Saccharobesus litoralis: one gene and its partner. The protein of the gene in region 2 interacts with the protein of the main gene of each other region in a pairwise test. Links are inferred from orthologs where the notes say so. Each region holds a gene or a part of one and is shown on either strand. Other genes may lie near its edges. The genes, in order: rlmB and tsaE.

What was found.
Region 1: the proteins of tsaE (region 2) and rlmB interact in binary tests that used the Escherichia coli proteins (3 or more experiments, as listed by UniProt). The link is inferred for Saccharobesus litoralis from one-to-one orthologs.

Annotation. Positions count from the first base shown.
Region 1 is NZ_CP026604.1:3,148,982-3,164,562, reverse strand. What follows is about bases 8,144-10,944. They hold rlmB (23S rRNA (guanosine(2251)-2'-O)-methyltransferase RlmB), read right to left. Parts: upstream 10,016-10,944; coding sequence 9,272-10,015; downstream 8,144-9,271. Other genes in these bases: rnr (ribonuclease R), read right to left, coding at 10,028-10,944; nadE (ammonia-dependent NAD(+) synthetase), read left to right, coding at 8,349-9,176. Outside these bases: C2869_RS11305 (hypothetical protein), read left to right, coding at 21-314; C2869_RS11300 (putative metalloprotease CJM1_0395 family protein), read left to right, coding at 376-1,377; C2869_RS11295 (hypothetical protein), read left to right, coding at 1,605-2,093; C2869_RS11290 (5-formyltetrahydrofolate cyclo-ligase), read left to right, coding at 2,117-2,728; ribose-5-phosphate isomerase RpiA, read left to right, coding at 2,920-3,573; serA (phosphoglycerate dehydrogenase), read left to right, coding at 3,687-4,913; C2869_RS11275 (PilZ domain-containing protein), read left to right, coding at 5,110-7,500; C2869_RS11270 (P-II family nitrogen regulator), read right to left, coding at 7,780-8,118; more of rnr, read right to left, coding at 10,945-12,499; C2869_RS11250 (hypothetical protein), read left to right, coding at 12,710-13,420; pyridoxal-dependent aspartate 1-decarboxylase PanP, read right to left, coding at 13,446-15,095; C2869_RS11240 (YebG family protein), read left to right, coding at 15,358-15,581. UniProt on the Escherichia coli protein: Specifically methylates the ribose of guanosine 2251 in 23S rRNA.
Region 2 is NZ_CP026604.1:5,214,802-5,230,271, forward strand. The notes cover bases 12,776-15,465. They hold tsaE (tRNA (adenosine(37)-N6)-threonylcarbamoyltransferase complex ATPase subunit type 1 TsaE), read left to right. Parts: upstream 12,776-13,736; coding sequence 13,737-14,195; downstream 14,196-15,465. Other genes in these bases: C2869_RS19770 (NAD(P)H-hydrate dehydratase), read left to right, coding at 12,776-13,676; C2869_RS19780 (N-acetylmuramoyl-L-alanine amidase), read left to right, coding at 14,210-15,465. Also shown: C2869_RS19710 (NAD(P)/FAD-dependent oxidoreductase), read left to right, coding at 1-975; C2869_RS19715 (DUF2256 domain-containing protein), read left to right, coding at 996-1,145; C2869_RS19720 (cryptochrome/photolyase family protein), read left to right, coding at 1,142-2,683; C2869_RS19725 (hypothetical protein), read left to right, coding at 2,916-3,542; C2869_RS19730 (SDR family NAD(P)-dependent oxidoreductase), read right to left, coding at 3,996-4,730; C2869_RS19735 (thiol-disulfide oxidoreductase DCC family protein), read right to left, coding at 4,727-5,167; C2869_RS19740 (CbrC family protein), read right to left, coding at 5,508-6,020; C2869_RS19745 (hypothetical protein), read right to left, coding at 6,123-6,446; C2869_RS22520 (hypothetical protein), read right to left, coding at 6,498-6,770; bifunctional glutamate N-acetyltransferase/amino-acid acetyltransferase ArgJ, read left to right, coding at 7,071-8,315; C2869_RS19755 (glutathione S-transferase family protein), read left to right, coding at 8,515-9,126; C2869_RS19760 (mechanosensitive ion channel family protein), read left to right, coding at 9,259-10,551; tRNA epoxyqueuosine(34) reductase QueG, read right to left, coding at 10,925-12,067; more of C2869_RS19770, read left to right, coding at 12,180-12,775; more of C2869_RS19780, read left to right, coding at 15,466-15,470. UniProt on the Escherichia coli protein: Required for the formation of a threonylcarbamoyl group on adenosine at position 37 (t(6)A37) in tRNAs that read codons beginning with adenine.

The DNA of each region.
Region 1 (15,581 bases), 2.1 Mb from region 2 along the record:
TTTTTGCAATAGGTGGTTGTATGCAAATTGGATCCGCTTTTAATACAAGTTTAGCAGGGTTACAAAAAGCATCAGAGGGTATAAGCCAAACCTCCCACAAAATTGCATCAGAAAGTTTGCCGCAACAACGCGAAGCATTACAAAGCAAAGCAGAAGAACAAAGCTTAGCTGAAAACGCTAACCGTGAGCCAATAACGTCTACTACAGATAAATTAACCTCTTTGTTAGAGCAACGTAATGCCGCGAGTGCCAATATCAAAGCGTTACAAACAACTGACGAAGTAATTGGTAAAATTATCGACTTAAAAGCTTAACGCTGATTAATTCGATAGTTTTTTAATTTGATAGGCGCGTATACGAGCAAACTGACTGACCATGAACATAGTTACCCAGTTTCCTGTTAACTTAAATCTCAATACGGCAAACCCGCACACAGAGCAGGCCCGTAAAGATGCGCTTGCCCGTCAATTAATTCCGCAAACCACTGAATCCGAAAATTCCGCCGCCGAGCGTGGTTTAGGCTCAGATAGCGAAAAAGCAGCTGGCCGACAGCAGCCTCTTACCTACGATTATATAAAATCACAACAACAAGCTCAGGCTGAAGAGTCACGCCAGCAAGATGTACAAAACCAAGGCGAACAAAAAGACGCGACGGACGATCAAGAAAATCGTGGTAAAGATCGTCAGCAAGCTCAACAAGAAGAGCAAGAACGCCAACAACTAGCCGAATTAAAAGAGCGTGATCGCGAAGTCAAAACGCATGAACAAGCACACGCATCTATCGGTGGCCAATATGCGGGTTCACCTAGCTATGAATATGAAAAAGGCCCTGATGGTAATCGCTACGCTGTCGGTGGTGAAGTCAAAATTGATGTGTCGGAAGTGCCTAACGACCCTGAGGCTACAGCCCGTAAAATGGAGCAAGTGCAAAGAGCCGCACTAGCGCCTGCTGAACCTTCAGCTCAGGATCGTCGTGTTGCAGCAGAAGCGGCATCTAAACGCCAGTCAGCGCAAGCTGAAATGCTACAAGACACAATAGAGTCAAGTCAAAATTCGCCCGACGTTAGCGCTGCAACGCCCAGCCAACCTAGTGCACCTGCCAAGGTTATTAAAGCCGATGCAATAGAAGCTGAGAATATCAACGTTGAGCCTGTTCCGGTATTTGAAGCCAAAGCCTCTTTAGCCTATGAAGAAACGGCCGCACTTAATCAAGATAATAACGTAACCGCTACAGCAAATTCTTCTGAAGCAACACTACGTTTTAGCGATACGATTGCCCAAGCTGACGAACGTATCACTACGCGCGCACTCAAAATACAGCGCCATTACCACACTAATAGCTTACCTCGCGAAACCCATATTTCGGCTTACGCTTAATTCCAGTTTGAGTTAACAAGACCTGAATCAGGACGTATAATAGTACTGCGACACAAAAGTTCTGACATGTTGTTGAGTTCGTTTTATTAGCAACCTAAGTAGAAAAGCGTGCGAGATTAAAGACCCGTTCCATTGTAGGGCCGAATTTATTTCGGCTAACGAAAGGTTTGTCGATGTAAAATCGACCCTACAATTTAGCAAGTGGTTATATACTCACAGGATGAAACATGCCCATTTGGCAAAAGATAAAACAACGCTGGTTACACCTTTCTTATTGGCAAAAACAATTTTGTTTTTTTACCTTAATCGCCAGTATTTATGTTTGCACAAACCAAGAATATGCTAGCGCGATTAGCTTTGTGCTCATTGGCGCATTTATTGGCGGTTTTCTGCCAAGCGAAAAATTAGTATCTGAGCAATGGGTTGAGAATATTCACTCTTGTATTCAGGTGACACCCGACGCCATCATAGTTAATGAACACAAATTATCTGGCAAGCAAATAAGCCAAGTGGTACTGGATAAAATTAATAAGCAAAATCTGACTCACTATGACATCGGCCAACTTGCTTGGCTAACTGATCAAAATCAAGTTGGCTTGGTGCATTTCCCTTATACCAAAGGTGGTCAATTAAAGTTCTTTTTTCCTGTAGAGCAAGTCGATGATCTTCGCCTGTTAATAACCCAGCAATTGTCGTACGTGACATTGATTAAATAAACGCTATTAATATAAAACCAAAGATGACCAAACAAGCTCTCGAACCCAGAAAAGCCCTACGCCAACAAATACGCCAAGCTCGTCAAGCTCTGACTCCACAACAGCAACAAGCGGCTGCGCAATCTATACTCAAGCAAGTAAAAATATGGTTTAACTCGCATTGCCATCAACAGCCAATTAAAAACGTGGCTATATATCTCGCCAATGATGGTGAGCTAAATACGCATTTAATTATTGATTGGTTATGGCAACAAAATATCACGGTTTATTTACCGGTATTGCACCCTTTTACAGCGGGTCATCTGTTATTTTTACAATACCAAAAAGACGAGCCTTTAATCCTGAATAAATTTGGTATTAGTGAGCCCCAGCTATCAAGCCAAGCAATATGTCCCGTTAAAGAATTGGATGTGGTTTTTACTCCATTAGTCGCCTTTGACCAGCAAGGGCAAAGGCTTGGCATGGGAGGTGGCTATTACGATCGCACCTTCGCATTTAGCTTGTTGCAACCACAAACTAAACCCTTACTAGTGGGCTTAGCGCATGACTGCCAATATCTACCTTCTTTACCAAATCAAGCTTGGGATGTGCCATTACCGACAATTATTACCCCAAGTGAAATATTTTCATTTTAAACATGCTTGAATAACAGCTTTTTTTATGGCGAATAATCAGGCTTTCACGTATCATACCCGCCAAAATTTTCTCATCGATTAACAAGCCATCAAAGAGCTTGGTTCAAGTAAGCTAGCGCACGCCAATAAGCCGCAAAAGCTTTTGTTTTAATGTCAGACACACTAATAAACCAGCGACAGGTAAACCAAACGTGGATCAAAATCAAAAAAAGAAAGCCGTGGGCGAAGCCGCAGTAAAATTTGTCAAACCAGGCGACATCATTGGTGTTGGCACTGGCTCTACCGTAAATTATTTTATTGACGCACTTGCGCCAATCGCGCATGAAATAAAAGGTGCCGTGTCAAGCTCAGAAGCGTCCACCGAAAAATTAAAAGCACTCGGTATTGAAGTATATAGCTTAAATGACGTAGATAGTTTAGATGTTTATGTTGATGGCGCAGATGAAATAAACGCGGATAAAGCCATGATCAAAGGCGGTGGTGCAGCGTTAACTCGAGAAAAAATCGTTTCGGCTGTCGCTAAAAAGTTCGTTTGCATAATTGATGACAGCAAAATGGTAGACACATTAGGTGAATTTCCTCTACCTGTTGAAGTTATCCCGATGGCACGCAGTTATGTAGCCAGAGAAATTGTCAGTCTTGGTGGTGATCCTGTCTACCGCCAAGGGGTCGTTACCGATAACGGCAATGTGATCTTAGACGTTCACAACTTACGCATAGATGCCCCTATGCACTTAGAAACCCAACTCAACCAAATAGTCGGCGTTGTCACTAATGGTTTGTTTGCGCATCGCGGCGCAGATATCGTGTTGGTCGCCGATAATAACGGTGTAAAAGAGATATAAAAAACAGTACAATTATATCGATTCGTTTTATGTATTTTTACGGTACGTGAGGCGCAAGCAACCAGAATATCTAGTTATTTGCGTAGTAAACGATACCCAACTGGTCAGAGAAAATGAGCAACTATTCTTTAGCTAAAGATAAAATCAAAGTCCTTCTACTAGAAGGCGTGCATCAAACAGCCGTGGAAACCTTACGTAACAATGGGTATTCAAATATTGAGTATTTGAAAACTTCATTACCTGAAGAAGAGCTGATTGAAAAAATCAAGGACGTTCATTTTATTGGTATTCGCTCTCGTACTCACTTAACCGAAAAAGTTTTAAACGCTGCTGAAAAATTAGTTGGCATAGGCTGTTTTTGTATTGGTACTAACCAAGTTGATTTAAGTGCAGCACAAGCCTTAGGTGTACCTGTATTTAATGCTCCTTTTTCAAACACGCGTAGCGTAGCTGAGCTAGTATTAGGCCAAACCTTATTATTATTACGTCAAATCCCTGCTAAAAATGCCAAAGCCCACCGTGGTGGCTGGGATAAGTCAGCTGTAGGTTCATACGAAGCCCGTGGTAAAACGCTAGGTATTATCGGCTATGGCCACATCGGCACGCAGCTAGGTATCTTGGCTGAAACTATCGGCATGCAGGTTATTTTCTATGATGTAGAAGATAAGCTACCTTTAGGTAACGCTAAGCAAGTCTCTAAGTTAGATCTATTAGCCAAGGCTGACGTGGTATCACTTCATGTACCTGAAACGCCACAAACTAAAAACATGTTTGGTGCGGCCGACTTAGAAGCCATGAAGCAAGGTGCTATCTTAATCAATGCTTCACGCGGTACTGTGGTCGATATTGATGCATTAGCGGAATCAATCAAAAGTGGCAAACTGTCTGGCGCAGCTATTGACGTATTCCCAGTTGAGCCAAAAGGTAATGATGAAGAATTCCAATCGCCACTACGCGGTTTAGACAATGTTATTTTGACGCCGCACATTGGTGGTAGCACTCAAGAAGCGCAAGAGAATATCGGTATCGAAGTAGCTGGTAAACTGGCTAAATATAGCGACAACGGCTCTACGCTTTCTGCGGTTAACTTCCCTGAAGCGTCACTACCTGAGCATGCAGGTCGCAGCCGCTTGTTACACATTCACAAAAACCAACCGGGTGTGTTAACAAAAATCAACTTATTGTTTGCTGAGAAAAACATCAATATCTCAGCTCAGTTCCTTCAAACCAATGCCGAAATTGGGTATGTAGTGATTGAAGTTGATTCAGATGACGCAGAAGCAGCGTTAGAAGAATTAAAGCAAATTGACGGTACTATTCGAGCTCGTGTACTACATTAATTAACACATGCTCCTTAAACGTCATAAAAGGGTGCCAATGAGCACCCTTTTTTATATCTATCTCTCTACTTTTTATTTACCACAAGCTATTTTCAGCTTAATCGACCATTTAACTGAAAATCAGTCACTTTACTTATTTCCAACCGCTCGTATTATCACCTATACTCAGCAAACCAATAATTGATAATAATGATGTATGGTTAGTAATACTGCTAAGTTGGATCCTAAACTTCGCAAATTCGTCGATCTGCTTATCCCCTATTACAATAAATCTACTTTTCCACTGGCCTTTGATAAAACCTGCAGCCGGCTAACCAAACCTCAACAGTTTTCAATTAAGGGCGAATTAGCGCGATTATTTAAACCATTCCAACGCTCTATCGACATGTCGACCTTCAGTGAATACGACGTCAGTGAATTTAATTGGGGTGACAAACGCTTTTACCTAGATCCTGTCGGCAAGCGTATGTTTGTTTTAGAAGTCGAAAAGTTTGGCAATCAATATACCGAAGGTGTATACGAAGCAATCACCGACCCCGCCCAATATCAAGAGTACGAAAAACAATATAAATATGAGCAGGCAATAAAAGAATATGAAGTACCAATGACGGTTTTAGGACGCACCACGCGCCGTCTGGAAGAGCGCATTTACCTGTCTAAACCCGTTATTGTCTCAGCTCCCGATTTAGAGCCTACTGAGCTATTTACCTCGAATATTTCACGCAGCGGCTGCCAGCTCAAAGTTGAGCCATTTGGCTTAATAAAGTTAGGGCAAACCATTCAAGTCAATTTTCACTCTTTAACTCGTGATTATACATTCGATTGTGAGCCTACGTTTGAATACAAAGTGATGTTCACTTCCAATAAGCCTGAACCTGATGGTAGTCAAAAAATCGGTATCGCATTAAAAAGTGACTCCTTTGACTGGGCTAGTTTTTTAGATGGCTACATAACAGAAAACAGAGCGCGCTTTAAAGTTGATATTGCCAACGCAAAAGATTTAGCTGAATCCCGCTTAATTGAAGATCACTTATTAAAGCAAACCCATTGGTTACCCATATTTATTAGTGTAAAAGATAATCAAGCCACAGCTGTACGTCACTGCCTGACTAATGAATTTACCAAGCAAGAGTTAACATTTTTTGAAGATGAGCGAAAAGCCCAACGCCTGCATTCAATCATTTATGCAAATTGGCCGCAATTACCACTCGCGCAAAATGAAACCTTATTAGCCATTAAATTTATTCGCCAAGATAAAGTTGTTTTTTTATCGGCCACACTCAGTGAACTGCAGCAAAAAGATTTATTAATGCCCTTTTTAGCCTTTGCTAAAAAACACGGAACACTCGCTGTATTCAGTGTTAAAGCGTTTGCAATTGCACCTGAGGATATCCACACCATTAAATATAACTGGTATAGCAGTGAAGAGGACGCGAATACGGCCTTAGAGCCAATTAATAATTTAACCCATTGTGTCATGCTGCAACGCTTAACAGAGCATGAAAAATTACTTGTTCCTCCAGCTAAATATCAATTAACCGCAGAGAATACTCAAAAACTGACATCGTTAATGGCACCACGTTTAAAAGTCGCCAATATATCTATACTCAGTGTTGAGCCGCAATGCGCGCGCCAAGAAATCCGCTACTTTTATCAAACTCGTTTAGCATTAACGCATCAAAAGTACTCTGATACGATGGCTTGCACTTCTATGGATATGTCCACCTGCGGCTTAAAAGTGCGAGCCTCGACCATGAGCTTGCCTTTAGTACAAGGTGATGTGGTACAAGTTACCGCGAGTGACTTTATTAAATTTGGCGAGGCTAATGCATTAAATAAAACTTTATATCGCGTTGTGGGGATCAATTTAGAAAGTATGGATCTACACCTTGAGCTGGTTGATCCACAGCAAGAAAAAGTCGTTGGCTTTATGCAAAAGCTATTTGAATCTAATGCTGAGCGATTAAAGGTTAACGACAAGTACGATAAATTTGTCTTACTGCAACGCGCACTACGTACATTATTTATTAACTTCTATCCAAGTATAGGCTATGGCATATTTAAAAATCGCCAAGGTTTTTATTTTGATCGCCTGTTAGTCGCTGACTATAAAACGCAAGAGCTCAAAACACTGACCAAACTGCAGTCGCCGGTCAATAAAAACAGAATTTCAGTTTTTCAAATCATCCATGATGACAAACGTAAACCGCCATTAATTCGCTCAATTGATTTATTTAGTCGTAATGGCAAAGCGATACAAGATGAATTAATCTTCCAAATACAGCCAAATCAAGTCGACATACCCAAGCAATCGCGAGCGGGCGCCAACGTAAGAAATATTCAGCACTTTATTCGTCAAACGTTGAACAAAGCACAATTAAGCAGCTTGTGGCTCAACATTTTGCCCGTTGGAGAAAGCAATCTGGCACAAATAGACCAACAGTTAAACTACATTCGCCAATTCAACCCACATAAAGCAGAAGAAATTGAAAAGTTTTCTGATTCGCTAGCCGGTTTAGTAGAAGTGGTGGATACCAGCCATTTTTGGCATCAAGTTGGAGAGTTGGAGTTTGAATACAATAATTAATCAATAGCGTTAGTTAAGTTAGCTAGATTATCCTAGCTATAGTCTTCTCGCTCAGGCCTTATGGTTCATTGTCAGCGCTTACTCTCGACTTTGGCTCCTGCGTCGTCCTACTACCTAAATCCTTTTAGGCAACCCCAATCACATAGTAGAGCATATGCTCATGGGGTCTCGAAGCTTGCCTGCATGGATGCAGGTAAGGGGCGAGAGCAGGACGCGGTAGCTTTGACAGCTTCCCCTAAAACCTGATCGCTTTGCCTATAACTTGTATGATTTAACCGATTACAAGGCGCTTTCGTTTTCTTCGCCAGTTCGAATGCGGATCACATGCTCAACATTGGTCACGAATATTTTACCATCACCAATTTTACCTGTGCTCGCGGCATTCATGACTGCTTCAATACTTTTTTCAACTTGATCATCAGCCAGTACGATCTCTAACTTCACTTTAGGCAAAAAATCTATGCTGTATTCAGCACCGCGATACGTCTCTTTATGGCCTTTTTGACGACCAAAGCCTTTTACCTCAGTAACGGTAATGCCTGTCACTCCCACTTCAGCTAACGCTTCGCGTACATCATCTAGCTTAAACGGTTTAATAATAGCGGTTACACATTTCATTATTATTTTCCTTCCCCTATTTGGTTTAATTGTTGTTTAAAAGCGATAACTCAACTGATCATGTTTAAATTTGTACACGTATCACTGGCTACTCACTCCCTTAACAAATATTGACTTGAGTAAGATTCACTTTATTTATACTCAATAATAGCTAACTTATTGTCGTTTCGATCAAGTTTTTTAGATATTATTGAATATATCTTGTCAATTACCCCAACTAAATCAAGAATATGGACCAAGCATATATAGTAGAACAAATGAAAGTTCAGCCTCAAATAGACGTAAAATTTGAGATCCGCCGCCGTATCGACTTTATCAAACAACAAATGAAAAGTGCCGGTGTTAAAAGCTTGGTACTGGGAATTAGTGGTGGAGTTGACTCTTCCACGCTAGGCAGATTAGCCCAGCTAGCCGTTAATGAACTCAATGAAAATGGTCAAGGCTATCAATTTGTTGCTGTGCGTTTACCTTACGATATTCAAGCAGACGAAGCCGATGCGCAAATGGCCCTCGATTTCATCCAGCCTTCACAAAGCTTAGCCGTCAATGTCAAACCGGGAGCAGATGGCATTCATAGTGAAACCCTAAGTCAATTAAACTTAGCGGGTTTAAAACCACAATCAAATGAGTTAATCGACTTTGTAAAAGGCAACGTCAAAGCCCGTACACGCATGGTCATTCAATACGAGATTGCCGGTATGTTAGGTGGATTAGTATTAGGTACAGACCATTCAGCTGAGAATATCACTGGCTTCTTTACGAAGTATGGTGACGGTGCATGTGATTTAGTGCCATTATTTGGCTTGAGTAAACGCCAAGTCAGAGCATTAGCCAAAGAGTTAGGTGCACCAGAGCACTTAATCACTAAAGCACCTACTGCTGATTTAGAAGAGTTAGACCCACAAAAAGAAGATGAAAATGCGTTAGGGATCACCTACGACCAAATAGATGACTTTTTAGAAGGGAAAGCGGTAGCCGAAGACGTTGCCAATAAACTTATCGATATCTACCGCAAAACAGAGCATAAACGCCAAGCTATTCCAACCATATACGATTAAAGGTCAATCTTATTGGTTGCAAGCTATTTGTGCTATCACTCAGCACGAATAGCTTGCTATTTTACAACGAAACAAGGTTGCAACAAGCAAGAAAACTATAAATTTCGTTGTCTCACTATTTCAAATAAACAAACCCCCGTCGCGACACTCACATTCAGGCTAGACACTTCACCCGCCATCGGGATAGAAATAAGTTCATCACAGTTTTCACGAGTTAATCGGCGCATGCCTTTACCTTCTGCTCCCATAACCAATGCCATAGGTCCGGTTAACTTAGCTTGATGCAAAGTTGATGTTGCTTCACCTGCGGTACCCACTATCCAAATGCCTTTGTCTTGTATATGTTTTAACGTACGCGATAAATTAGTCACTTGAATAAAAGGTACGGCTTCTGCAGCACCACACGCCACCTTGCGTGCGGTTGATGTCAAACTAGCTGATTTATCTTTTGGAACAATTAACGCGTCTACACCTGCTGCATCTGCCGTGCGTAAACAAGCGCCAATATTATGCGGATCCGTCACGCCGTCGAGCACAAGTAAAAAGATAGATTGGCCTTTTTTATCAAGGATCACATCTAAATCTGATTCATTTAATGTAGGCGCGGCTTTTACACGCGCGACAACACCTTGATGCCTCGCATTATGGGTTTTCTCATCTAATGCCCGTCGGTTAGCCGTTTGCACCGGCAAACCAATCCGCTTAGCTAAGTGTAAAATACTATTTAATCTATTATCTTCTCGACCTTTAAGCACATGCAATTCAATGAATCGCTCAGGTTCATTTTGCAAAGCCGCTTCAACTGCATGTAAACCATAAATGGTTTCAGACTTACTCAAACTCTGTATCTCCTAACGCTTTTTACTTTTGCGCTTAGTTTTAGAGGCGCCGCTTGACGCAGCCCCTGCTTTTTTCTTAGCTGCCGGTTTCTTACCGGCCTTGCCTTTTGATTTTTCTTGCTGCATTAATTGTTGCGTGCGACTACCTTTGGTTTTGGCTTTAGATTTACCTTTGCCCGAACGACGGCTCTTTTTAGCTGAGTTTTTCTTGTCGCTTCGCGATCCAGCTCGTTCTTGGCCGCTACTTTCTTTACGCAATTGTTCTGACTTAGACGGCTGCTTAGTACTGGCTGACGCGCGCCTATCATCAATCTCATCCAACTTAGCGTCGGGCGGCGCTATGATAAAGTCTATTTTCTTTTCTTCAAGGTTTACTGATGTTACTTGAATGACGACTTCATCTCCCAATTTATAAACCTGACGCGTACGCTCGCCAACCAAACGTTGCTTGGCATTATCAAAAATATAGTAATCGTTACCCAAGGAGCCAATATGCACTAAACCTTCAATGTACAAATCATGCACACGAACGAAAAAGCCAAAACTCGTGACCGCAGAAATAACACCGCCATAAGTACATCCAATATGGTCACGCATAAATTCGCATTTAAGCCAGTTAGCCACATCACGCGTGGCTTCATCAGCTCGGCGCTCAGTCATTGAAGTATGCTCAGCTAACTGGTCAATATCTTCCGCTTGGTATTGAAACTCACCACCTTGACGCTTGGCGGCTTTTTGCTGTACCAACACAGATTTAATCGCTCGGTGCAAAACTAAATCAGGATAACGACGAATAGGCGAGGTAAAATGCGAATAACCTTTCAACGCTAAGCCAAAGTGTCCTTGATTATCACCACTATATATAGCTTGCTGCATAGAGCGTAACATCATGGTTTGTATCAGCTCTTGATCAGGCCGACCTTGAATGCGCTCGACTAAAGCTTTGTATGTATGTGGGCTAATATCTTGATTATCTAAAGTGACTGTAATGCCAAGTTCACCTAAGAAACCGATAAATTTAGTTAAACGCTCACCTTCTGGCGGCTCATGTACGCGAAATAGCGCTTGTGCTTTATGCTTTTCAATAAACTTCGCCGCCGCAACATTCGCTAAAATCATACTTTCTTCGATTAGCTTGTGAGCGTCATTTCGTACAACCAACTCTATCGAATCTATTTTGCGATCAGCATTAAAAATAAATTTGGGTTCTGGCGTTTCAAATTCTATAGCACCTCGTTCCATGCGTCGTTCTTTTAAACGCAGATACATTTGGTGCAGATTTTCTAGGTGTGGTACTTGAGCTTGATATTGCTCACGTAACTTTTCATCACCATCTAAAATTTTACCCACTTTAGTGTAAGTTAAACGTGCATGTGAATTCATCACCGCAGGGTAAAATTGATAACCCGACAAATTACCAGCTTCACTAATGGTCATTTCACAGACCATACACAAGCGATCAACATTAGGGTTAAGTGAACATAAGCCGTTAGATAACTTTTCAGGCAACATAGGCACGACTTGCTCAGGAAAGTATACGGATGTGCCTCTTTCTTGTGCTTGGTTATCCAATTCGGTACCTGGCCGCACGTAATAACTCACATCAGCAATCGCTACCCATAAACGCCAACCACCAGAACGCTTACGCTCACAATAAACCGCGTCATCAAAGTCGCGGGCATCTTCACCATCTATGGTCACCAAGGGTAACTGACGTAGATCTTGTCGCTCTAATTTAGCTTGTTCAGGAACTTCGTCCGCTATTTTATCTAATTCTTTAAGCACCTTGCGCGACCAACTATGCGGAATATCGTAATTGCGCAAAGCAACGTCAATTTCCATACCCGGTGCCATGTGATCACCCAATACTTCCGATACTTTACCAATCGCACTGGTGCGTTTTGACGGGCGTTTAATTAAATCAACCACCACCATTTGGCCGTGACGGGCATTTTTATTGTTGCCCGGCTCTATAATCACTTCATGTTGAATTCGACTATCATCCGGTACGACAAACCCTAAACCATGCTCGACAAAATAGCGGCCGACAATGGCTTCTTGACGGCTTTGTAAAACACGAATTAAACGTGCTTCACGTCGACCTTTCTTGTCAGAACCGCCTAGTTTAGCCAATACAAAATCACCGTGAATATAAGCAGTCATCATGTGGCCTGCTATAAACAAGTCTTTGCCTGCACCCGAGTTTAAAAAGCCAAACCCTTCGCGATGGCCAATAACCTTACCTGTGACCAAGCCCAATTTTTCAGGGGTAGAATATTGGTCTTTTTTGGCCAAAATCACCCGCCCTTCTGCATCTAACGCTTCCAGACAAGCGTGCATTTCACGTTGGGCATGGTTATCTAACGTATTGTGCTGATGGCAGAGTTGTTCAAACGATACGGGAGCCAGTGATTGTTCAACAAAGGCTGCGACTTTCTCAGCCAGTAATGGGTGATATTGAGGAGTATTGGCAGGTTTGGCCATAAATTTATTCTTTTGTGTCAATTATCTATAAGTATACGCGAACTCAATTAACATGCGAGCAGACAAGCAAGAAAACTCGATTTTTAATTAAGCTATGTTATTAGCAGTTCTGGCTGAGAATACTTCGCTATAAGGCTAAAAATAGTCCATCTAAACTAGCAATATTAACTAGTATTATAACAATTGTGGTTATATTTTAAGGTGCGGCTGATGTTGAAGTTTATCTGCCAAGTTTTACTTATTCCCTTGGCTTTATTGAGTTGCAACAGCACTCAACAAAATAACCAAGTCACAAATCCCATTCTGGTAACAGAAAAAGCACCCCCTAAACCTTTACCAGTGATCCCAAGCAACTATGACAAAGATCTAAAGTTTCCAGACCAAACTGCTAGCTTAGTCATGCTAGAGCGACATACCTACGAAGAGCCCTTACTCGGTGCCAGCATTCGCTATGAAAATCGCTACTACGATGAAGACGAAATTGCCATATACACCTATCCGATCCGCCACTTCTCTTGGCAGCATAATCGTTATTTACTTAGCAGTGAAATGCGCAATATTTTTTCAGAAATAGATAACGCCGTAGCCCAAGGTTTGTATCAAAAACGTGAAGGAAAAGAAGTGTCGGTTTACCAATTTTATTGGCACGGCAAGCAATATTCAGGGCTCAAAGCCAAAACAAAAATTTATTTATTATCCGGCTTAGAATACACATCCTACTCTTATTTATTTGTTCAAAAAGACAAATTTATCAAATTCAGAATTAGTCAGCCGAATGCTAACAATTTAGCTGCGCCCGATAATTTAGTGCGCGAGATATTACCTTACATTGATGTACCCAGTGAATCAAATTACATGTCTAAGCTTCGCGAGCTTCATCGTAAAGAGTACGAAAAATCACTCGGTATAATGTCGATGTAAGACGGTTAGTTTAATATATAAGGTCTTAAGCGGCTTGCCATTGCGCTAACATTTTCATTAACATTGGCAGGGCAATTTGACTGGTTTGCGCTAATTCTCGCTGCTCTTGCAAAACATCTTGTAAAATCTGTTGCGTTGTTAGTGGATTAGCCAACACGACTCGAAAAACCGTAATCGATTGCCCTTGATAAATACTCGGATTAATACGAGTTCGAGAAACAAATGATTTTCCGGCTTCACGTTGGCGCTTTTGCACATACTTAGTTAAGTCATCAAGATACTCATTAACCTGACTAATAAGTACTTGGTTACCACTGCGTAAAATCGCCTTAAGTGGCGCAGGAACATAACGATAAGTCAGTAAACATAACTCAGGGTGAGAGACCAACTCAAAATCGTCTTGTTGGTTTATCAATTCCGCAAAGTAACGTGCCTGCTCAATACTTCGGTCGATTAACAATTGATAACCTTTTCGGCCCAAAATATTCATACTGGCGAAGACCAACATGGCCATACCAGGACGCGAACCTTCTAACGTATGGCTACCTAAATCTTTTGAACCTTTTCTTAGTACATATTCTGCGTGGTGCTCGATATGTCCTGCCAAGGAAGGATCTTTAAACAAAACAATGCCCGCACCCATAGGCACGTACATTTGTTTATGGGCATCAATAGTCACAGAATCAGCCAACTCAATGCCAGCCAGTAAGGAAGCGTATTTATGCGAAAACAGGGTGGAACCACCCCAAGCCGCGTCGACATGAAAATGACACCCAACTTCACTCGCGACTGCAGCCATCTCAGCCAGTGGATCAATATTACCGGTTTCTGTGGTACCGGCAACCCCAACCATAGCTAAAATGGCAATACCATTATCACGCAACTGTTTTGCTGTGCTGCGTAACTTATCAATATCGACACGGTTATTAGCATCGGTTGGAATTGCAATGACATCTTCACGGCCAATGCCGAGTAAATCGGCTGACTTAGCCAATGAATAATGACCGCGCTCCGACACTAAAACTGCAGCGCCCTTATAGCCATAATGCAATAAGGCTTTGTATAAACCACTTTGGGCAACACCTTTAAAATTGCCACTTGGCTTAAACAAGTTATTACGAGCAACCCATAACGCAGTTACATTCGCTATTGTTCCACCCGAGCAGAATGCGCCCAGTGAAAACTGTTCAGAGTGCATATATTCTTGATAAAAACTCGATGCACCGCCATAAACTAAATTGTGCATCATACCCAGTACTTGACGCTCTAACGGCGTAAACGCCTTTGAGGTTTCAATTTTGACTAGGTTTTGATTGAGAGCAATCATAATTTTTGACATTGGTAACATAAAATAGGGCAACGCCGATGTCATATGTCCAATAAAGCTAGGAGAAGAGGTGTGAACGGATTGAGCTACCAATTTATCTAACAAAAAACTGGTGTGATCAGAAACAAACTGCGGTTCTTCAGGTAATTGTGCATCAGAGAAATCTTTTTCAATTTCACTCAGTTTGTGCTCTTTAGCCACTAAATGCTCTGAAAGAAAGCCATTTAAATTTTGCGAAATTTCCTGCTCTATACGCCCCAATGTAGAATCAGGCGCCTCTGGCACGGTAAAAATACGCAGCAAGGACTCTTCATTCGCTGTTGCTTGCTTGTTGGTTTCTGCTCTCACCTGACTCAAATTACTCACACTGCTTTGATGCGCCAACTTTAATCCGTTTTTAATCACTTGTCTGCTTATAATCAGTATTTTTATGTCATTAAAAATAAATAAATGGACTGCAAATATACTTATTTGATTAAAGTCTAAACCACAACTTACGTTTTGCGCATTTAATCGGCTAAATTAGACTAAAACAAATTCTTAAATTAGATTTGCAATATAAATCTGCATGATATACTGTACATAAAAACAGTTACATATTGGGTGAGTTATGGGTGTAAGAGCTTTATGGCAATGCGACAGAGACGGCAAAATGTTTACCAGTAAAAAAGAAGCAGACGCTTACGATAAAATGCTAGAACTGGCCGAGGTTATTTCTGAAGTCATTGAACAGCAAGTTGAAGGCTTGTCTGAATCACAAGTTGAAAATATTGGTCGCTTAATTGCGGAAAATAAAGAATCGTTCAGTAACGCGTTTAAAGGTAAAGTTGACGA
Region 2 (15,470 bases):
ATAGGAGCGGGGTTAGCTGGGCTGCACTGCGCCCACCAATTAACTAAACTGGATTACGACGTAACGGTTTTCGAAAAGTCGCGCGGTTGTGGCGGACGCATGGCTGTTAAACGTTTAGACTGGGGCGAATTAGATTTAGGCGCACAATACTTTACTGCCCGTAGCCCTGAATTTAGAGCGGAATTGGCAAAATGGCTTAAACTAGGAATCGTTAGACAATGGCGCTTTACGCCATATCAAGTAACGAACCAAGGACTAGTACCTTCTCCCGATACTGACACTAATGCCGAGGATCACAGTACGGCTCGCTATGTTGGCAGCCCTTGCATGAATAGTCCGGTAAAATACTTGGCGAGTACTGTTAACCTCCAGTTAAACACCTGCGTCACAAACCTTGAATACACTAATAATCGCTGGCGTTTAACAGGCGACAATAATTTGGCTTTGGGCAGCTATGATTGGGTAATTGTCGCCACTCCCGGTGAACAAGCAAGCGCCTTGCTAAACCAACAAACACATATAAGCTATCTAATTGCCAAGCAAGTGCACACTCCTTGCTGGGCACTAGGTGTCGCCACTACCGGAAAAGTCGCCCCATCAATTCAAGGCGTATTTGGTGACAATACGGTTTCTTGGTTATCACGACTATCTAGCAAACCTGAGCGTTGTATTAAACACAATTTTGACGACATCTGGATGCTACATTTTTCACCTGAAACATCAACAGCCTTAACGGCAGACACTGTTCTACCTCAAGGCCAACAATGGCTAGATAAAGTATTCAACAATCAGCTCACTATTCACCATCATTACCAACACTTTTGGCGATACGCCAATTTAGTCAACGACACATCACTACCCCCTTTGATTGACGACAGCCGCCGCGTGGTTGTTATTGGTGATTGGACGCAAGGAGGCCGAATTGAAGGCGCATTCTTATCAGCGCAACGCGTTATTAACTATATGTTTGCCTAAAGCCAACCATCAATCACACCATGAAAAAAGTTCATTTACCGACAAAAGACTGCCCTGTATGTGAACGATCATTTACATGGCGCAAAAAGTGGGCGAAAGACTGGCAGCAAGTTAAATACTGCTCAGAGCGTTGTCGGCGCTCAAGCAAACAAAAGGCAAAACGAATATGACAACGCAATACCATAAGCTGCGTCTAATATTGGGTGACCAACTTAATGCGAGCCATTCTTGGTACAAACAAAAGCAACCGAATATATTGTATTTAATTGCCGAACTACCCCAAGAAGTTAACTATGTTAAACATCATACCCAGAAAATAGTCGCGTTTTTCGCGGCCATGCAGGCCTTCGCCAATGGCTTGCAAAGCGCGGGGCATCAAGTTTTGCATTTAACGCTAGACGAAAGCCAAGCCCATAAAAACTTACCTGAATTGCTCGCGGCCATTATGCAACAGCATCAAATCAGCATATTTGAATATCAAAGACCTGATGAGAACCGCTTGCTGCGCCAATTACGTAACTTGGCTTGTGAAAAAATTGAATACGACACCGAGCATTTTTATTTACCCTTTGACGAGTTTGATACCTATCTCAAACCCGGCAAAAGCAGCAAGATGGAGTTTTTCTATCGTAAGTTACGTAAGCGCTTTGATATTTTAATGGACGATCAACAACCGGTTGGTGGCAAATGGAATTATGACGCGCAAAACCGTAAATCGTTTAAACCCGCCGATATCAAACAGCTACCTGAACCCTTGGTTTTCGCTAACCCAGTTAAGGATATTCTCAGCCGCTTGCAACGTCATCAAGTTGTGAGTTTTGGCAAATGCGAAGATAACCTACTTTGGCCAATTAACCGCAGCCAAGCACTCGAATTACTCAAGTATTTTTGTCGTTATTGCTTACCCCTGTTTGGTCAATTTCAAGATGCCATGACTTGCCAATCGGCACATAGCTGGTCGTTGTACCATAGCCGCTTATCATTTGCGCTCAATAGTAAAATGCTTTCACCTAAGCAAGTGATTGCTCATGCGCTTGCCGCTTATCATCAAAATGCGAATATTGACCTAGCCCAAATCGAAGGCTTTGTTAGGCAAATTTTAGGCTGGCGTGAATTTGTTAGGTTGGTGTATTGGCAAAATACCGAGCAGTACTCACAACTCAATTATCTAAATGCTAGCCGCACACTGCCCAGTTACTTTTGGCACGGCAAAACCAAAATGAACTGTATGCAACAATCGATAAACCAATCGCTAGATTATGCATACGCCCATCATATTCAACGCCTAATGGTAATCGGCAATTTTTGTTTGCTAACCGGCATTAACCCAGAAGAAGTCGATGCATGGTATTTAGGCATTTACATTGATGCCATTGAATGGGTAGAAATGCCCAACACCCGCGGCATGGCCTTGTATGCCGATGGTGGCCTATTCGCCTCAAAACCTTACGCCAGCAGCGGTGCCTATATCAACCGCATGAGCGACTACTGCAAAACCTGCTATTACGATGTTAAACAAAAAACAGGCCGCAAAGCCTGCCCATTTAACAGCTTGTATTGGACTTTCCTCAACAACCATCGTCCAACCCTAGGTAAAAACCCACGCCTCGCCATGCCGTATCGCAACTGGGATAAAATGGATAAAGAGCAACAACAAGCGATTATTCAACAAGGTCAAGTTTGGTTGGATAATTTGCAAGAACTTTAAAAACTTGTCCCAAGAATGTAAATAGTTGGGGGGACGCAACAAATACCCCAACCGCTTCGTAAAGGCTTTAACGCGAAGCCGACACTACCTGAAATCCGCACAATTTAGCTGTAGCTTATCGCCCATCCTTTATAAATTTATAAATAAGGGGTTGATCCACACTCAAAATAATTGTTAACTATTAAATGTTTTATTAAACATTAAAACAACTTAACAATTAAAAGGATAAAAAATGAATAAATTAATACTGGCACTATCAACAATTGCGACGGGTTTAGTTATGTCAAGCAATGCTTTGGCGGCTGAAAAAGTGTTTGATTCGCCGCGTATGGTAACAACACCCTATGGTTACAACTTGAATATTGTGGCGACATCAGGAGATGTTTTCTGTAAAGCCAAAGGCTATCAGTATTACAAAAACACTGAGCTTAAGTTTTTTCCTGAAACCAGTGGTCAACCCCACTACTACGCGATACCTGTAGGACAAAGCGCCAATACCGAATGGAAAATGGGTGAAACTCTTGGTGGCGAATATTCTTCACCTTACATTTCAAAAATCACCTGTTACTCGCCAGAGCCAGTTACGCCTGCAAATGGCGTATTTATTGACCCTACGGTAAACGTTAACGGCCAAAACTTACGTTTTGCCGAAACTGCTGTATTAAATGGCTGGTCACTACCTATTAATGTTATTTTCTGTACGGGTAATGGTTTCATGCCTGGCACACAAGAAATCGAGACCATTTATCAAGGCTCTTATGCAGAGTACAACGCGCCTGCCGGTGGATGGGTGAAGAAAACAGCATCAGGTAATGGAATCAACATAGTTTCAAAAATTGAATGCGGCGATCCTATGTAATCTCGCTTAAAGCTTAATTTAACCTCAACTCTGGTTAAGAATTGCGACACTATTAATTTCCGTTAGTTAACAAGTTTTGATAACCAACAGAACTTCCTTTCTATTTCTGGAGAGAAATTTGAGCCAAGAACAAAGATAATTGCTCCATGCATTATCTCCTTACCCTCCATCCATGGAGGGCAAGGCAAGTTTACGCGTCAATAGCTAGCCTATTGCAAGTGAACTTAACGCCCAATTGTTTACAAGAGCTTGGTTCAAAGAGCCTCCAGAAACGGATTTATTATCCAGAATTGAGGTTAATTTATTAACAGGTAAGATCTTAAGCCTTACCTGTTTATCCAACAATATCCGCGGGATCACCCACAAACTCAAGAGTTCTCAAGGTAACTTTCTAAACCACACTGACAAAAATCTGGGTTATCCACAATAGGATTCGAGCAATGCCTTGCCCCCCTAATACGCTATCTCTTCACCTTGCCAATCTATATACGCCAGCTCACCGTCTGGCACTAAACCTTGTTGGATAGCCAATAGCTGTCTGGCAACAAATTCTGGAGTAAAAAGCTTGCCTTCTTCGACCCGTTTTTGAAATGGTTTGGATAAAGGTGTATTTGTGGTGCCGGGATGAAAGGCTATTAATTTAACGCCCTTGGCGCGGCGTTTTAATTCAATGCTAGCAGTTTTTAACATCATATTCAGCGCAGCTTTAGATGCTCTGTACCCATACCAACCACCTAACTGATTATCACCAATGCTGCCGACACGGGCACTAAACACGGTGACATAGGTGCAAGTTTGCTTGGTCAGAATAGGTAATATTTGCTTTAGCCACATAACAGGAACGACAGTGTTGCAATGGTAAAGTTGCTCAATATAGCTAAATTCCAAATCCTCTAGCTTCTTCTCCGGCATTTTTTCATTATCGTGTAAAACACCATGACAAATATAAACATCATGGACCCGCCCCACTAAATTCGCGATTTGATTAGTCGTACGCGCAATACAAGTCGCGTCATATTCTGTTTTAAGCCAAATTAAATTATCCGCTGCTAAGTCTTTTGGACAATCACAACGGCTAACGGCAATAACCTGTTTACGCGCAACCAATAAACGCTTGATAAGCGCTTGCGCAATGCCACTACTGGCACCAATCACTAAACTATCGGCTAAAATATCAGTATGTGTCATAGTGTTTCTTTTGGATCTTTTGACGAAAGCATTTTTGCTTTAGGGTTTGACGATTGGCAGGTTTCACAGTGGCGTTTGCCTGTTAACAGCAAAGAAATTGACGCTCGGTGTTGGGCAAAAAATCGATAGGCGAGATCTAAAAACGGCCTTAACCATGGCCAGTTAATCGGTGAAAACCATAAACCTTTCCCCACTAAATGCCATGCTCGGTAGGTAACATCTAACCCGACAAGTAGTTGACCTTTATCCGTTAAACCATGCAGTTTTTTAAGCGCAGCGAGTTTATCAATACGCTGGCTAAAACTTTCGAATTGCTCAGAATACACATCGACCATACGAATTTTATTATCCGTATCTAACTTCTCTAGCTGTCGCACCTCAGCCAAACAAAGAGGACACAAGCCATCAAAAAAGAAAATGAGTTTTGCGTTAGTCATAGGCGTTCGAGTATTTGTATTTTATAACTAGGCTTTACGCCGTTTTTGCTAAATAAGATCACCCAATTTTGATCTGCTCCAGAAGCGACTACCGACAACGTAATAACTTTGGGCCATTTGCTCAGTACAAACCGGAAAGGATCGTTAATTTATTAACGCGTTGGCATGGTGAAAATGATGAATACAATTCAAAGACGATTAATCCACCGTGTAGTATGCCGCCAGCGGTGTTGATTACAGAGTAGGTTTTTTAGAGTGAGTAAATCAAGCTTGGTTATACTTAATGAAGGATCATGCCTAGCTTTGTTAAAAGCTCTACTTGACGTACTAGTTATGAATATTAATTGGCGTCCCAAACCCAGTACTTCTTGTTATCTAAACTGAACAGATAAACTGATATATCACTAGCATCCTCATAACTAGATAACTTTTTATCAGGAAGAGTATCCCAAATCCATTCAACCTCTTCACGAGTTTGATTATCTTCAATAAAGCAATCTAGAAAATCTTGTTTGTTCAAAAAATCCTGCTTCGACGCAATGCACTCGAATGTAGGCTGTCTTCCTTTGATTGTTGGCCAAGCAGTTTCTTGCCAAGTAGGTAAAGCAGGTGTTTTGTATGTTATTGTCTTAGACGCCTCTGAACCATCATCAAATATCATATTTGGTTCAATGTCTAAATCTATAAGCTTTCCAGATGCAAGGCACTCAAAACAAATACAATCAATACTATTAATGCCCGAGTAACCTCCAGCATCAAAACAAACTTCGAGCTTTCCACAAACAGAACAAGCTTCAGGCTCTGATGTTAAAAAAGCAAATTTATCTGGATTTTTAAAATACTTGAATTCCATAACATTAATGCTCCTGTAGTCAGCGATACTTGGGAATAAAAGCATGGCTTCAGTTAGTTAGGAACTAAAGCCATGCTTTTGACACTTTACATTATGCGACTGTTAGTTTGTACACTGCCCTGTAACATCATCATACGTATAACCACCCGTGTAGGTAACTAAGTTGTCATTAATTACCTTGGTTACAACATTATCTGCCGGATCTGAGCTTAAAACATAATGCGTATATTCTTTATACGAATCATTTCCTGATAACCCATAATCATTGACTTTAGTATATTCGATCACGACTTCACCAAAATAACCAAATGAAGGGGAAAATGAACTAGCAATATCTAAGCTTTTATTTCCATTTAGGCGAATATCTGCATAGTAATTTGTAATATCGTAACCGGAAAACGTATTGTTTCCGCCAGACTGCCTCATATTTATTACGTCATTTACGAGAAAATCAATTTCAGGGAATGTTCCTAACGTTCAATTATAAATGCCGTCTACAGGGATTACTCTACGATAGACAGGTCTATCTAAATATATAATGTTTGTTAGGGTTTCTTCAGTAGAATACTTTTGCACTTTTCTTATTTTAGGACTATCCAAACTCGCTGAGTTATTTGAATAGCTATAACTCTTAACACAAGCACTTTCTATTAAATTTTCCGAGGAATCTTTTAATTCCATTAAATAGTCTGCTTGAGCGCAAAAACTAGCTGCATACACGGAAATTGCTATTAACAGAGTTTTTTTCATTATTTTTTCTCTTATGATTTGATGAATTGTAAAACTGCCAGTTTATATTTGTCTCGCGACACCATGTTCTCAATGGATGGTCACTCAACTCAAAAAACTAATCCAATTTACTTAAAATTACAACATCTATAATTCGTGGTTAACCTTTAACCCGCAGCTAATTTTTAAACTCACTCTTAATAATCGTCACACCTCAAAACGCCCAAACTCGATAAGCTATTCCAACTTATTTTTGCATGCTGGTGTACCTAATCGTAAAATCACTTGATACCCAATGGATTAATCACTAGCAGAAGAGTTATGCCAGTTAATTTACCCGCAATTGAAGATCAAGTTTTAACCCCGATTAAGGGCATTCGTTTAGGCTGGGCCGAAGCCGGCATTAAAAAAGCCAATCGCAAAGACATGCTGGTTATTGAAATAGCCGCAGGCAGTTCAGTATCCGGAGTGTTCACCTTAAACCGCTTTTGTGCAGCGCCCGTTACCTTATGTAAAAAGCACCTTGCTGCCAAACAAGGTATTCGCGCTATGGTGATCAATACTGGTAATGCTAATGCGGGAACCGGTGATGTAGGCATGCAAGATGCTCAAACAACTTGTCAGCAACTGGCTGAAATAATGCAAATATCACCAGAGCAAGTGCTACCTTTTTCAACCGGTGTCATTTTAGAACATTTACCGATGGACACTTTGCTTGCTGGTTTACCGAAAGCCGTGGCTAATCTTGATGCCGATAACTGGCACAACGCCGCTTGGTCTATTATGACTACAGACGTCGCGCCGAAAGCCTACAGCAAGACCTTGGATGTCAACGGCAATACCGTGAATATCACAGGTATGTCAAAAGGCGCCGGTATGATCCACCCGAATATGGCCACCATGTTGGCTTACATCGCGACCGATGCCAACATTGAACAAAGCCTGCTAGATGAAATCACCAAAGAGATCACCGACGTGTCGTTTAACTGTATCTCGGTCGACGGTGATACTTCAACTAACGACTCTTTTATGATTATCGCTACTGGCCAAGGCGATAGCCCTGCGATTACTAGCCGAGAAGATGCTGGTTTTAACGAGATATATGCGGCCCTAACCGAAGCCGCACAATACCTAGCGCAGTGCATAGTACGCGATGGCGAAGGTGCAACTAAGTTTATGACGGTCTCAATTCAAGGTGCCAAAACCGTTGAAGAAGCGAAAACCATCGGCTTCTCAATTGGTAAAAGCCCATTAGTCAAAACCGCTATGTTCGCCTCTGATCCTAACTTGGGTCGCGTATTAGCCGCCATCGGTTACGCCTCGCGTGAATGTGCATCACTAGAAGATTTAAATACCGACAGCCTTGAATTGTATTTTGGTGATGTTCTGGTTGCCGAAAAAGGTGGCCGCGCCGCAAGCTATCAAGAAGAAGACGGCCAAGCAGTGATGGATAAAGAAGAAATTGACATCACAGTCAAACTTAACCGTGGCGAGCAACAAGCCACAGTATGGACCTGTGATTTTAGTTACGACTATGTGCGTATAAACGCAGAGTATCGCACCTAAGCAACATAAAACACTCATTTTGGCTCTGGTTTAATTCAGAGCCAAAAAACATAGCTTGCCTAATCACAATTACTATCACTCATTATTTGGCTAAACAGGCATTTCACCTTAAGTCATCCCTCCTTTGCAGCACATACCCCTTTGTTTATTTTTACGTTTCGCCTAAGATGTTCGTTCACATACACGATAAGGAAATACTATGTACACTGTTTACGGCGATTTGCTGTCTGGCAACTGCTATAAAATCAAACTACTGCTCGAGTTTTTACAAATACCCCATCAATGGCAACATGTGGATATATTGGCTGGGGAATGCCAAACAGTCGAGTTTAAGCAGAAAAATGCCAATGGAAAAATACCATTATTAGCCTTGGATAATGGCGAATACTTGGCTGAATCAAACGCCATACTTAACTACCTAGCCGACGGCACAGACTACCTACCCACAGATAAATTACAGCGCGCTCGTGTTCTACAGTGGCAATTTTTTGAACAATATAGTCACGAACCTTATATTGCTGTAGCTCGCTATATCAATAAATACTTAGGTTTACCTAAAGAGCGTGAAGCTGAATATCATGCCAAACAAACCGGTGGCCACAAGGCTCTGGCTGTCATGGAACAGCAATTGGGTAAAACGCCATTCTTGATAGAGGACAAACCCACAATTGCTGATATTAGTTTATATGCATACACCCATGTCGCGCATGAAGGTGGCTTTGACCTGTCAGACTACCCAGCTATCAATGATTGGCTTAAACGCTTTAGTCAAATTCCACACTATACAAAAATGTCTGGCGACAATGGTTAAACAGGCTCATTAGCTTGGTGTGATAAAACAGTAATCAATAACCCACTTTTCACTAGGCAATTTTAAAATTAGCGCTATAGTGTCGTTTCTTACTATTCTTAGACTATAGTCTTTCTGATGGACTTAAGTTACATGCAAATATCTGTTATTAATGAAAAAATAAAACGCCTGTGGGAGATGTTACAAACCAGCATTAGCTCGGGCGAGTTTTTTTACCAACTGCTGTTTATCATAGGATCTATCGGCTTAGCTTGGTTTTTAAGTCGTATGGTTTTTTCCAATACCAAAACACAAGCTAGTAAAGACGACACAGTACAAGAACGCAAAGCCTTTAAAGTATTGGCCGCTATTCAAACGTTAAGCGTTCCCATTTTAACCTTTTTATTTTTAAGCATGAGTGCCCACTATGGCGAGCAATTACTTAAGCAATCTTGGTTAATTACGATTGCCATATTCTTTGCTTCGCTAGTTATGATCAATGGTTTTATCTCCTACATGGTCAAAGGCAGCGTCGCCACCAAAGCGGTACAGTGGTGCACGATAACCGTATTGTTGTTACACATGCTGGGCTTGCTGTCTTCATTAACCGCTATTCTGGAATCGATTGCCATCTCGGTGGGTGATAAATCCATATCCGCTTATGACATTGTTAAAGTATTGATATTTGGCGCTTTATTATTTTGGGTTGGTGGCGTATCCAAAAAAGCCGGCACCAACGCTATCAATAATCAACCTAGTTTGGATCTTCGCACCAAAGAAGTCGCCACCAAGCTATATGAAATAGTGCTATTCGTGGTTATTTCGCTGGCGTTTTTACAAATTATTGGCATCAATATCACCACACTGGCGGTATTCGGTGGTGCTGTTGGTTTAGGTTTAGGTTTTGGTTTACAGTCAATCGCCTCAAACTTTATTTCAGGTTTGATTATATTGCTCGACCGCTCAATCTCGCTGGGTGACTATGTTGAGCTAGAAGAAGGCAAAGAAGGTTTGGTGCGTGAGATCAAACTCAGAGCCATCACCTTAGAAACCTTTGACGGTAAAGACATTGTCGTACCTAACGAAAAGTTTATCAGCTCAACCTTTACCAACTGGACCCATAAAGATAAAAAACAACGCTATCGCGTCGACTTTTCAGTGGCCTATGATTCAGATATTCACAAACTCGTCCCACTAATAAAAGAAGTCGTCGCCAGCCACCCAACAGTCATTAGCGGTGAACATCTACCTATTGAAGAACAACCCGATTGCGAGATCGCCAGCTTTGGTGATTCAGGCATCAATATGTTTGTCGAGTTTTGGATGGAAGGTATTGATGATGGTAAAAATCGTGTCGGTGGCGATTTATTATTAATGATACTCGATACTCTACGCCAACACGGTTTTGTTATTCCGTTCCCGCAGCGCGAAGTACGTATGCTGTAATATTTCAATTATCAAAACTGGCTCTCTCGCGCTGTTCTGTTGTAGCGCGGGAGAGTATTATTCTGCCGCAACCGCCAATATTTGACAGATCAACAAGCGCGTTCTACTGTTGTTAAAACAAAACCCGATATTAATGCAGGTCAAGCGCCTTTTTCTGAGTATAAATCAGTTGATATTAAACAGTCTGTCCTGCACATAATCGACCATCAAGTACAGTAAGCAAAACAACAAATTCCGCATATAATCCAAGTCACTATCACCAGCAAGTGTTACAGGCGATGTTGCAGTATTTCAGCGCAGATATGACTCAAACTTTTCATCAATTAGCCAAACAAAAATAATTCGACCGCCTATTACCAAGTATAACATTTAGCTAAGCATCACGCGGTAAGCCTTTTTCCACAATGCGGATCAGGCGTTGTGTTTTTTTATCCAGATTAACTTGTTGCTTTTGTTTTTCTGCCTGCTGAGCTAAAGCCCAATCGATATGCTCAACCACTAGCTCACTCACCTCAACTCGCTTACTGGTTAATGCGCTGACAATCGCCGCAGAGTATGGCGCATTACCTAGTGCGACCGCGATATTACGTAACCAACGCTGATGACCAATGCGGCGAATGGCCGAGCCCTCGGTATTCTTTAAAAAAGTATCTTCGTCCCATGCCCACAAGGTAAGTAAGTCCTGACTTGCAACATTACCTCTTTTTTGAAAATCCTGCTCACAGCTTAACTCGGCATAACGGTTCCATGGGCAAACTAACTGGCAATCGTCACAGCCGTAGATTCGATTACCGATTAACGGTCGAAATTCTTCAGGAATTGCCTCTTGCAGTTCAATTGTCAGGTAAGAAATACAGCGTCGGCCATCGACGACGTATGGCGCCACAATAGCTTGGGTCGGACACATGGTCATACAAGCCACACAACTGCCACATTGCTCTTGAACTGGCTCGTCAACCGGCAAGGGTAAATCAACTAACAACTCACCTAGAAAAAACCAAGAACCGGCTTTTTCATCCAGCAAAAGTGAGTGCTTACCAACCCAGCCCAACCCGGCTTTAGCGGCAAGTGGTCTTTCTAAAATGGGGGCGGAATCAACAAAAGGCCGAAAGCCTAATTCTTGTTCTAGCTTTTCACTTATCTGTTGCCCTAAGCGTTTTAAACGATTGCGGATCAACTTATGATAGTCACGCCCCAAGGCATAGCGGCTAATAAAGGCCGTGTTTGGTTCTTTGAGATCTTGGGCGAAATAAGCCTCTTCGGGTAAATAATCCATGCGCACAGAAATCACGCGCAAAGTGCCAGGTTGCAACTCGGCAGGACGGGCGCGCATCATGCCGTGGCGCGCCATATAATCCATTTCTCCGTGATAATTGTTATCTAACCAAGCTTGTAAACGAGGCTCTTCAATTGATAAATCAATATCACTTACCCCCAACGCCTGAAAACCTAACGTTTGCGCCATAGCTTTAATTTGGCTTTTAATGTGTACGAGTTGTTCAGCCGTTAATGTCATTTTAGGGATAGATCCAAGAAAATAATCAGAGAATTTTGCCACGTTCATTTTTATGTTACAAAGACAACATAAAACGTACGCAAAGTTTATTTAAAAAAATCAGGGCAATGTGATGATAACGTCATCTTTACCGTTAGCGGTTTACACTCCAGAACAAGTGCGTAATCAAGAGGCACAAGCGGCTATCGCCAACAATCTTTCTCTTTATCAGTTAATGCTAAATGCCGGCCAAGCTACATTTAGTTTAGTGCAAGCGATTTATCGCCAACCAGCAAAAATGCTAGTTGTCTGCGGCGCAGGTAACAACGGGGGGGATGGTTTTGTCATCGCCAAGTTAGCCAAACTCGCTGGCTGGCATATCGATGTGATGTCTATGCCCGATTGCCCACCGTATAAAGGGGATGCACTAACCGCTTACAACGATTATATCGCGCTAGGCCGCAACGTACTGCCATCAGAGCAAATTCAATTTAACCAATACGACGTTATTATTGACGCCATTTTAGGCACAGGCGCACTAAGACCCTTGGCAGCCAGTTGGTCAACCATTGTCGATAACATCAATCAAGCCAGCGCATTAACCATTAGCGTTGATATTCCCTCGGGTTTAAATGCGACAACCGGTGCCATTTTAGGCAACGCGATAATAGCAGACCACACAGTCACTTTTATTGGTGTTAAGTCAGGCTTATTAACCGCCAAAGCGGCTGACCATGTAGGCACTCTGCATTTTGCAGACTTAACGGTGGCAAATACCTTTGAGCAACAAAATAAGCCTTATTATCGCCGCAGTGAATGGAGTGAGCTACGCAGCTTATTACCCGCACGTAAACGCGCCAGTTATAAAGGTGTATTTGGCCATGTTGTGTGTATTGGTGGTGACAAAGGCATGGCGGGGGCGATAAAAATGGCTGCCGAATCCTGCTTACGATCGGGTGCAGGCTTAGTGTCGGTTATTACTCACCCAGACAATGTATTACAAGTTGCCAACGGCCGCCCTGAACTCATGGTATTTGGTGTCAATGGCCTTGAGCAGACCAGTCAAGAGCTGATAGATAAAGCCGATGTGGTATTAGCAGGACCAGGTATGGGACGTACAGGTTGGGCTAATGGTTTAATGAGCCATATCTGTCGCCTAAATAAACCCATGGTGATAGACGCGGATGGCTTGAATTGGTTGGCTGAACATCCACACAAAAATACCCAGTGGATTTTGACACCACATACAGGCGAAGCGGCACGTTTAATGGCGCAAAATACCGACAAAATAGAGTTAGACCGTTACGCGGCCAATTACGAAATATCGGCTCGCTATGGCGGCATTAGTATTTTAAAAGGCGCAGGAACACTCATCACTTCCAGCCAGCAAACTCATATTTGCACTGCGGGTAACCCAGGCATGTCGAGTGCCGGCATGGGCGATGTGTTAGCAGGCATATGTGCCGCTATGCTAGCCCAACAACCAGCTCATCAATATTCAAGGTTTCAAGCCGCCGAATTAGCCGTTTGTTTGCATGCTGCTGCGGGGGATCTTGCTGCACAAACAGGAGAACGTGGTATGATAGCCAGTGATTTAATTGCACATATTCGAACATTGGTCAATCCGTAAGCATTGCGCTAGATGGTTTAATTCATCCAGCTCGCCACGAGACCAAGCATTTTAGTGGCTATGACAGAATTATACTTTGAACTTATTGATGCTGACGCAACCGTTGCGTTTGGCAAAAAATTGGCAGCTTCACTTGAAATGCCTTGTATTATTTATTTAGAAGGCGACTTGGGGGCGGGCAAAACCACCTTTAGTCGCGGTCTCATTCAAAGCTTTAATTATCAAGGCAATGTAAAAAGCCCGACTTACACCTTGGTGGAACCTTATGAGCTCGAGTCAGTCAATATTTATCATTTTGATTTATATCGCCTAGCCGATCCAGAAGAGCTTGAATTCATGGGCATACGCGATTATTTCAGTGGTAATAACCTTTGTTTAATAGAATGGCCGGAAAAAGGCGTCGGTTGGTTGGAACCTGCCGATATTCTGGTTAATATGCAATATGTTGACGACCATCGTGCGATCCGCTTAAACGCAAACTCGGCGCGCGGCGAAAAAATACTTTCGGCACTAACTTAAACACATTAATCATCATGAAAAAGTGGCTATCTCACAGTTTGATCTTTTTCAGTTTGCTTTTGACCTTTTGCGTCAATGCAGCGAACAAAATTAATGGTGTTCGAATTTGGCCGTCCCCCGACAAAACCCGTGTCGTATTTGATCTTTCCAACAAACCAAGCGTTGAACATTTCTTTTTAACCAACCCGAATCGTCTGGTGCTCGATTTTAAAGACACTGGTAAAGGGTTAGATTTAACCTCCGTCGCGGCCAAAGGCAAACTAGTTAAAAAGATCCGCTACAGCACGCCAAAAATAAAAAATAGTCGGCGAGTCGTGATTGAACTTGCTCAGCCACTCAACGCCAATATTTTCGCATTAGCCCCCACTCAACCTTATGGCGATCGTTTAGTGGTTGACCTAGAAGGCAAGCAAACCGTCAATCAACCGGTCAAAACCGCAACCAACACCACTAACCGCGATTTAATTATTGCTATAGATGCCGGACATGGTGGTGAAGACCCTGGTTCCATTGGTGCGAAAGGCAATTATGAGAAAAAAGTCACGCTGCAAATTTCCAAGCGGCTTAAAGCCTTAATTGATAAACAAAAAGGCATGAAAGCCGTCATGATCCGCACTGGTGATTATTATGTTGGCCTAAACAAACGCTCCGAACTGGCAAGAAAGAGCAAAGCTGACTTACTGGTTTCCATCCACGCTGATGCGTTTACAACACCACAACCTCGTGGGGCGTCGGTTTGGATGCTATCTATGCGCAGAGCCAACAGTGAAATCGGTCGCTGGCTTGAACAAAAAGAAAAACATTCCGAATTACTTGGTGGTGCAGCTGAAGTTATCAGTGACACAGCTAACGAAAAATATCTGGCTAAAGCCTTGTTGGATATGTCAATGGAGCACTCAATCGCCACAAGTTATGAGATAAGTAACAAAATAATTGGCGAATTGAAACGCGTAACTAAAATGCATAAAAAAGCGCCGCAAGCCGCGAGTCTTGCCGTACTGAAGTCACCGGATATTCCGTCTATCTTGGTTGAAACCGGCTTTATTTCCAACCCAACAGAAGAGCGCTTATTAAACCAGCGCGATCATCAGCAAAAACTAGCCAATGCGTTGTTTAAAGCCGTAAACAACTATTTCCGCGCCAATCCACCTGATGGAACATTGTATGCGTCCTTATACAATGAGCGTGAATATATTGTGCGGCGTGGCGATTCTTTGTCTGTGTTGGCCGCTCGCTATGATGTGAGTATTAATGCCTTAAAAAAAGCCAATCGGC